DNA from 2 places in the Streptomyces sp. NPDC059743 genome. Region 1 is predicted to be linked to the other one. Evidence: riboswitches for the same ligand, from Rfam matches in the RefSeq annotation. Region 1 holds a riboswitch; the other holds the start of a gene.

Region 1 (4,205 bases):
TGAGCGCGGTGAGCACACCGACCGGGATGTCCTGCGGCGCGGCGACGGTACGGGCCGCGAGATCGGCGACGACCAGGACGACCGCTCCGCCCAGCGCCGCGACGGGCAGCAGCGCCCGGTGACCGGCGCCGACGGCCATCCGGGCGGCGTGCGGCGCCAGCAGCCCGATGAAGCCGACCGCGCCGCTCGCGGCCACCATCACGGCCGTGACCAGGGAGGCGAGGACGAAGACCGCGGCGCGGAAGCGCGAGGTGTCGAGACCGAGCACGGTCGCGCCCTCCTCGCCCGCCAGCAGCAGATCGAGCGGTCTGGCCAGCGCCATGAGCAGGGCGGTCCCGGCGGTGAGCGCGACGGCGGGCGGTACGAGCGTGGCCCAGCGGGCGCTGCCGAGGCCGCCCAGCGACCAGTACAGCGCCTCCTGGAAGTGCTCGGGCCTGGCGGAGACGACCAGGATGAGGGTGGTGAGCGCGGAGAGGATGTACGAGACGGCGACGCCCGCGAGCACGAGCCCGCCGCCGGTCATCGTGGAGCCGCGCCGGGCCAGCCCGTACACCAGCGCCAGCGCGAGGAGCGCGCCGGCGAAGGCGGCGGCCGGCATCGCGACGGTGGTGGTCACTCCGCCGCCGATGCCGAGGACCAGCACCAGCACGGCGCCGGTGGAGGCGCCGGAGGAGATGCCGAGCAGAAACGGATCGGCGAGCCGGTTGCGTACGAGCGCCTGGAGGACGGCGCCGACGACGGCGAGCCCGGCGCCGACGATCACACCGAGCAGCACTCTCGGCAGCCGTACGTCGAGCACGATGGTGCGGAACGGGCCGGGCTCCGCGCGGCCGGTCAGGATCGTGATCACCTGACCGGGCGGGATCCGTACGGAGCCGAGTGCGAGGCCCGCGACGACGGCGACGGCGAGCGCGGCGGCCAGGGAGCCGAGCACCAGGGTGCGGCGGAGCCGCCCGTGGGCACGGGCGGGCGCGGTGGCGCGTGTCATGGCGGCGCTTACTTCACGGACTCGGGATGGAGCTGGGCCGCGAGGCGTTCGACGGCGGCCGGTGCCCGTACGCCGAGGACCACGTCCGAGAGCGGCATGACGGCGAACCGCTGGTTCCTGATGGCCGGTATGTCCTTGAGGACCGGGTCCTCCAGCAGGCGCTTCTTCTTCTGTGCGACGGTGGTGGCGCCGTAGTCGTAGATGACGATGACCTCGGGCTCGCGCGCGACGACCTGTTCCCAGGTGGCGTCGCCGAAGGACTTGTCGAGGTCGGCGAAGACATTGCGCCCGCCGGCCAGCTCGATCAGCTCATTGCCGATGCCCTTGCCGCCCGCGGTGAAAGCGGTCTTGTCGCCGCTGTCGTAGACGAAGACGGAGAGCGGTGCGACGCCCTTCAGCTCGTCGGCGGTGGACGCGACGGTGGTGCGTGCGTCCGCGATCCACTGCTCGGCGCGGTCCTGGACGCCGAAGGTGCGGCCGGTCTCCTCGACCTCCCGGTAGACGTCGTCCATCGAGGTCGTGCCGTCCGCGCAGTTCTCCAGATTGAGCCGGGTGTTGATACCGGCCGCCTTGAGATCGTCGCGGCTGCGGCCGTCCTTGGCGTCGAAGGCGCTGGCGTATCCGCCGTAGACGAAGTCGGGATTCGCCGCGAGCAGTCTCTCCTTGGACGGATACTCCTCGGCGAGGACCGGGACGCTCTTGTACGCCTTCTCGTAGGCGGGCAGGATCCGGTCGTCCAGATAGGCGGTGCCGACCAGGGACTTCTCCAGGCCGAGCGCGAGCATGACCTCGGTGACGTGCTGGTTCATGGTGACCACACGCTTCGGCGGCGCCTGGTAGGTGGTCGTCACACCGCAGTTGGTGACGGTGTACGGAAAGCCGGGCGCGGCCTTCGCGGCGGGCCCGCCGTCCGCCGGCTCGGCGGCGTCCGTGGTGGTGCCACAGGCGGCGAGCGGGAGCAGTACGGCGATCGCGGCGGCGGATATGACGGCGGGCGTGAGCGCACGGCGGCGCCGGGACGGAACAGACACGGCTGGGCCTCCTCCGGGGGATTTCCGCGTCCCCTGGCTGGTGGGAGAAGGGCGGCAGGTCAGTTCCTGGCTGCCAAGCGGAGCTTGGTCACAGTGGCGGGACCGCGCCGGTTTCGCACCGGCTTCCTGGGTCCTGCCGCCCTGGTTCAGCCGTGAGTCTCTCAGACGATCTCGACGGGCTCCTCGGTGACCTCGCCGTCGACGATCCGGTACGAGCGGAACTGGAACGGGCCCGTGTCGTCCGTGTCCGCCGTCGAGACCAGCACATAGTGGGCGCCGGGCTCATTGGCGTAGGTGATGTCCGTACGGGACGGATAGGCCTCGGTCGCGGTGTGCGAGTGGTAGATGATCACCGGCTCCTCGTCGCGGTCGTCCATCTCGCGGTAGAGCTTGAGCAGATCCGCCGAGTCGAACTCGTAGAAGGTGGGCGAGCGTGCTGCGTTGAGCATGGGAATGAACCGCTCGGCCCGTCCGCTGCCCGCCGGGCCCGCGACCACTCCGCAGGCCTCGTCGGGATGGTCGGCTCGCGCGTGCGCGACGATCTGGTCGTGCAGGGCCTGGGTGATGGTGAGCATGAGGAGAATATAAACGGCCGCGCCGGACCGGAGACGGGCCGGTGCCGACGGGCCACGAAGGCCCTCGGATCAGTGAATCCGAGGGCCGACAGACGTACGGCCGCGGTATACGGGCCCGTACGCGCACGAGCCGAACCGTACGGTCAGGCTTGTACGGTCAGTCCGCCGCCGAGGCGTACTCCCGCTGGGCGCGCTCCGCGATCGCCGGGTCGCGCCGCTTCAGGAACTGCCAGCCGGCCGCCAGGCCCACCGCCCAGACCGCCGCCACATACAGACAGACCCGCGCGTCCTTGTCGTACGCGATCAGACAGGTGACGAGCGCCAGGAAGGCCACCGCGACCCAGCTGAAGAGCGCGCCGCCCGGCGCCGGGAAGGACGAGGCCGGCAGCCGGCCCGCCTCCACACCGCGGCGGTAGCGGATATGGCTGGCCAGAATCATCATCCAGGTCCAGATGCCGGCCGCGGTGGCCACGGAGGTCACATAGCCGAAGGCCTTCTCCGGGACGACATAGTTGAGGACCACACCGATGCCCATCAGCACGGCGGAGACGGTGATGCCGAGGGCCGGCGTCTTACGGGAGTTGAGCCTGCCGAAGACCGTGGGCGCCTCGCTGTTGGCGGCGAGGTCGCGCAGCATCCGGCCGGTGGAGTACATCCCGGAGTTGCAGGAGGAGAGCGCGGCGGTCAGTACGACGAAGTTGACGATGCCGGCCGCGAGCGGGATGCCCATCTTCTCGAAGGCGTGCACGAACGGGCTGTTGCCCGCGGAGAACTCGGTCCACTTGACGACGGCGAGGATGACGGAGAGCGCGCCGACATAGAAGACGATGATGCGCCAGGGCAGTGTGTTGATGGCCTTGGGCAGCGTCTTCTCGGGATTCTCGGACTCGCCCGCGGTCACACCGACCAGCTCGACGGCGAGATAGGCGAACATCACGCCCTGAAGAGTCATCAGGCTGGAGCCGATGCCGTTCGGGAAGATCCCGTCATGTGCCCAGAGGTTGGAGGCGGCGGCGGTCTCACCGGCGTCCGAGAAGCCGATGGTGAGGACGCCCAGACCGATGACGATCATGCCGATGATCGCGGTGACCTTGATCATCGAGAACCAGAACTCGACCTCGCCGAAGATCTTCACCGAGATCAGATTGACGCCGAAGAGGACCACCAGGAAGACCAGCGCGCTGACCCACTGAGGGATCTGCGGGAACCAGAAGTGGATGTAGATCGCGGCGGCGGTCAGCTCCGCCATCCCGGTGACGACCCACATCAGCCAGTACGTCCAGCCGGTGGCGAAGCCGAAGAACGGGCCGAGGAACTCACGGGCGTACTCCGCGAAGGAGCCCGAGACCGGCCGGTAGAGCAGCAGTTCGCCGAGCGCCCGCATGATGAAGAAGATCACGACGCCGGCGAGGGCGTACATGAGGATGATGCTGGGGCCCGCCTTGGCGATATTGGCTCCGGCGCCCATGAAGAGTCCGACACCGATCGCGCCGCCGATGGCGATCATCTGGACCTGGCGGCTGCCGAGTCCCCGTTCGTAGCCCTCTTCGGCCGGGCCGTCTCCGGTGGGTCCTGCCGTGGCGTGGTCACCGCCGTATTCCTTGTCGACCT
Region 2 (4,205 bases), on a different contig from region 1:
TGTGGTCGCGGGCAGCCGCGCCGCCTCGCCGACATCACCGGTGTTCCTGATCGCCATGGGCTTCATCGTGATCTCCGGTCTGGTCGCGGCGGTGGTCGCCTGGCGCAAGCGCCACCACCTCCGCCGCTGACCGGTGCACTGAAGCCCTGCCGTCAGCTCACAGCGGCCAGCCCGAGGTCGCCGCCCGGCGGCGCCGCGAAGAACCGCGCCACATCGGCCTCGGTGACGTCTGTCAATTCCCTGGGTGACCACCGCGGTCTGCGGTCCTTGTCGATGACCTGCGCGCGGATGCCCTCCCGCAGATCGTGGGTGGCCAGCGCGGCGCACGAGGCGCGGTACTCCTGGTCGAGCACGCGCTCCAGCGTCGGCAGCCGACGGGCCCGGCGCATCGCTTCGAGTGTCGCCTTGAGCGCGGTGGGCGACCGAGTCAGGATCGTTTCCGCGGCCTCTTTCGCCGCGGGCCGGCCACTGCCGAGCAGCCGCTCGACGATCTCCTCCACCGAGTCGGCCGCGTAACAGGTGTCGATCCACTCGCGGTCCGCGGCGAGTTGGCCCTCGGGCACGGCCGTCCCGTGCTCAGTCCCGTACTCGGTCCCGTACGCGCGTACCGTCCCGATGACGTCCGCCGCCTCGCGTATCCCGGGCCCGGCCAGCGCGGTACGCAGTGCGGCCAGCCGCTCCGAAGGTACGAAGTGGTCCGCGAGCCCGCACAGCAGCGCGTCCGCCGCGCCCACCGCCCTGCCGGTCAGGGCGAGATGCGTCCCCAGCTCGCCCGGCGCGCGGGAGAGCAGATAGGTGCCGCCGACGTCGGGGACCAGACCGATTCCGGTCTCGGGCATGGCGACCGCCGACCGTTCGGTGACGATCCGCAGACTGCCGTGCGCCGAGACACCGACTCCGCCGCCCATCACGATGCCGTCCATCAGCGCGACATAGGGCTTGGTGAAGCGGGCGATACGGGCGTTGAGCCGGTACTCGTCGCGCCAGAAGTCGGGCGAGGCGGAGCTTCCGGCGCGCGCGTCCTCATGGATCGCGCGGATGTCGCCGCCGGCGCACAGACCGCGCTCGCCGGCGCCCGAGATGAGCACCGCCGTGACGCTCTCGTCGTCCTCCCACTCCGCGAGGGCCTCGGAGATCCGCAGGACCATCGGGTGGGTGAGGGCGTTGAGCGCGCGAGGGCGGTTGAGCGTGATGCGGGCGGTGCGGCCGGCCCGGCCGAGCAGTACCGGTTCGTCGTCGTGGACCATGCCGCCCAGTATCCGGCACGCCCGAAGCCGTCCAAGGAAAGTACGTCCAAGGTCGTCAGGTCCGTTCCCCGGACCGGGCTGGCCGCCGCGTCACACGAGCCTCTAGGCTGGACACGCAGTCGGTTCGCGCTGTCCGCCAGGCAGCCGCGTCGTAAGAGGGAACCCGGTGGAAATCCGGGACTGCCCCGCAGCGGTGAGTGGGAACGACCGCCGTCATACGCACTGGACGCACCGCGTCCGGGAAGCGACGGCCAGTAGGAGCCTCGTACCGGTACGTACGTCATACGTACGGCCAACGGTTAACAGCCAATGGTCACGGCCAACGGCCACGGCCACGAGGTGTGCCCACAAGTCCGAAGACCTGCCACTGCCCGTGTGCGAGCACCGCACACGGAGATCTCGGTGACCTCGTGGGCGGGTCGGCGGATATGGGCGGGCGTGTGCGACACGTGGCTGCGTGGAGCGCGGCACCGTCCCGGCTTCCGTTCCTTCGCCTCCTACGAGTTCCGCCGGGATCGTTCCCGCACGACTCGCGAAGGAGAGTCCCGTGACACCCAAGTCCGCAGCCGCGGCAGCCCGGTCACATCCGAGTCCGATGTCGAGTTCGAGGTCAAGGCCGACGCCGAGGGCCACCGTCCTCGGCTATCCGCGCCAGGGCGCCGACCGCGAACTGAAGAAGGCCGTCGAAGGGTACTGGAAGGGCCGGATCACCGCGGACACGCTGCGGGAGACGGCCGCAGGACTGCGCCGCGACAACTGGCGCCGGCTGGCCGACTCCGGTCTCCACGAAGTGCCCACGGGCGACTTCTCGTACTACGACCATGTGCTCGACACCAGTGTGATGGTCGGCGCGGTCCCGGCCCGACACCGGGCTGCCGTCGAGGCCGACGCGCTCGACGGCTACTTCACCATGGCGCGCGGTGCCCAGGATGTGGCGCCGCTGGAGATGACCAAGTGGTTCGACACCAACTACCACTATCTCGTCCCGGAGTTGGGCCCGGACACCGTCTTCTCCGCGCACTCGGACAAGCAGGTCGCGGAGCTGCGTGAGGCCGTAGCGCTCGGCCACACCGCCGCCCGGCCGGTGCTGGTCGGCCCGCTCACCTATCTGCTGCTCGCCAAGCCCGCGCCGGGCGTGGCCGACGGTTTCGAGCCGCTCACCCTGCTCGACCGGCTGCTGCCGGTGTACGCGGAGGTGCTGGCCGATCTGCGCGCGGCCGGTGCGCAATGGGTGCAGCTCGACGAGCCCGCGCTCGTCCAGGACCGTACGCCCGCCGAGCTGACCGCGCTCGCGCGCGCCTACCGTGAACTCGGCGCGCTCACCGACCGGCCTCAGCTTCTGGTGGCGTCCTACTTCGACCGGCTCGGCGAGGCCCTGCCCGTACTGGCGAAGGCACCGGTCGAAGGGCTCGCGCTGGACTTCACCGGCCCTGCCGCCGCCAATCTCACCGATCTCGCGGCGGTCGGCGGGCTGCCTGGCAAGCGGCTGATCGCCGGAGTGGTGGACGGCCGCAATGTGTGGATCAACGATCTCGCGGCCTCGCTGACCACGCTCGCCACTCTGCTCGGTCTGGCCGAACAGGTCGATGTGTCGACATCCTGCTCGCTGCTCCATGTCCCGCTGGACAGCGCCGCCGAGCGGGATCTCGATCCGCAGCTCACCCGGTGGCTGGCCTTCGCGCGCCAGAAGACCGACGAGGTCGTCACTCTCGCCCGGGGCCTGGCGCAGGGCACCGACACCGTCGCGGCCCGGCTCGCCGCCAACCGCGCCGATCTCGCCTCCCGTGCCGCCTCGGCGATCACCTGCGATCCGGCGGTACGGGCCCGCGCGGCGGCGGTGACGGACGCGGACGCCCACCGGGACCAGCCGTACGCCGAGCGCACCGCCGCCCAGCACGCGCGCCTCGGTCTGCCTCCGCTGCCGACGACCACCATCGGATCGTTCCCGCAGACCGACGAGTTGCGTACGGCGCGCGCCGAACTGCGGGCCGGGCGGCTGGACGGGACCGGATACGAGGAGCGCATCGCGGCCGAGATCCGAGAGGTCGTCTCCTTCCAGGAGAAGGCGGGCATCGATGTCCTGGTGCACGGCGAGCCAGAACGCAACGACATGGTGCAGTACTTCGCCGAGCGGCTGACCGGATATCTCGCCACACGGCACGGCTGGGTCCAGTCGTACGGCACCCGCTATGTCCGTCCGCCGATCCTGGCGGGCGACATCTCGCGGCCCGCGCCGATGACCGTCGCCACCACGTCGTACGCGCAGTCGCTGACGGACCGGCCCGTCAAGGGCATGCTGACGGGCCCGGTCACCATGCTGGCCTGGTCGTTCGTCCGGGACGACCAGCCGCTTGGCGAGACCGCCCGGCAGGTGGCGCTCGCGCTGCGGGACGAGGTCGCGGATCTGGAGGCGGCCGGTACGGCCGTCATCCAGGTGGACGAACCGGCGCTGCGGGAGACGCTGCCGCTGCGCGCGGCGGACCGGCCGGCGTATCTGGACTGGGCGACGGAGGCGTTCCGGCTGACGACGGCGGGCGTCCGTCCCGACACCCAGATCCATACGCATATGTGCTACGCGGAGTTCGGCGACATCATCCGCGCCATCGACGACCTGGACGCCGATGTGATCAGCCTGGAGGCCGCGCGCTCCCATATGCGGGTCGCCGACGAGCTGGCGGCGGCGGGCTATCCGCGCGAGGTGGGCCCTGGTGTGTACGACATCCACTCACCGCGCGTGCCCTCGGCCGAGGAGATGACCGCCTTGCTGGGCACGGCACTTGAGGCGGTCCCGGCGCGGCGGCTCTGAGTCAATCCCGACTGCGGTCTGAAGACACGCGGCTGGTCCGAGGTCCGTACGTCCCTGGAGAACCTGGTGGCGGCGGCACGGACGACACGGAGCCGCTTCTCGTAAGGCAGCCAGGGAGGGGCCTAAGGCGCGGCTGAGGGCGACGTGGTGTC

What was found. A riboswitch is a leader RNA that binds a small molecule or an ion and turns the genes downstream of it on or off. The one in region 1 is predicted to bind cobalamin.
Region 2: another riboswitch for cobalamin. It lies ahead of metE (5-methyltetrahydropteroyltriglutamate--homocysteine S-methyltransferase); the one in region 1 lies ahead of ACFV6H_RS30165 (ABC transporter substrate-binding protein).

What each region holds. Positions count from the first base shown of each region.
Region 1 covers NZ_JBHWGS010000019.1:113,219-117,423, reverse strand. The annotation lists gene ACFV6H_RS30170 (FecCD family ABC transporter permease) at 1-988, opposite strand, end outside; gene ACFV6H_RS30165 (ABC transporter substrate-binding protein) at 997-2,019, opposite strand; cobalamin riboswitch at 2,059-2,179, opposite strand; gene ACFV6H_RS30160 (Mov34/MPN/PAD-1 family protein) at 2,181-2,594, opposite strand; gene ACFV6H_RS30155 (amino acid permease) at 2,752-4,205, opposite strand, start outside.
Region 2 covers NZ_JBHWGS010000026.1:92,778-96,982, forward strand. The annotation lists gene ACFV6H_RS34990 (TVP38/TMEM64 family protein) at 1-130, shown strand, start outside; gene ACFV6H_RS34995 (enoyl-CoA hydratase/isomerase family protein) at 153-1,247, opposite strand; cobalamin riboswitch at 1,351-1,631, shown strand; partial or broken gene metE (5-methyltetrahydropteroyltriglutamate--homocysteine S-methyltransferase) at 1,843-4,158, shown strand; gene ACFV6H_RS35005 (MFS transporter) at 4,176-4,205, opposite strand, start outside.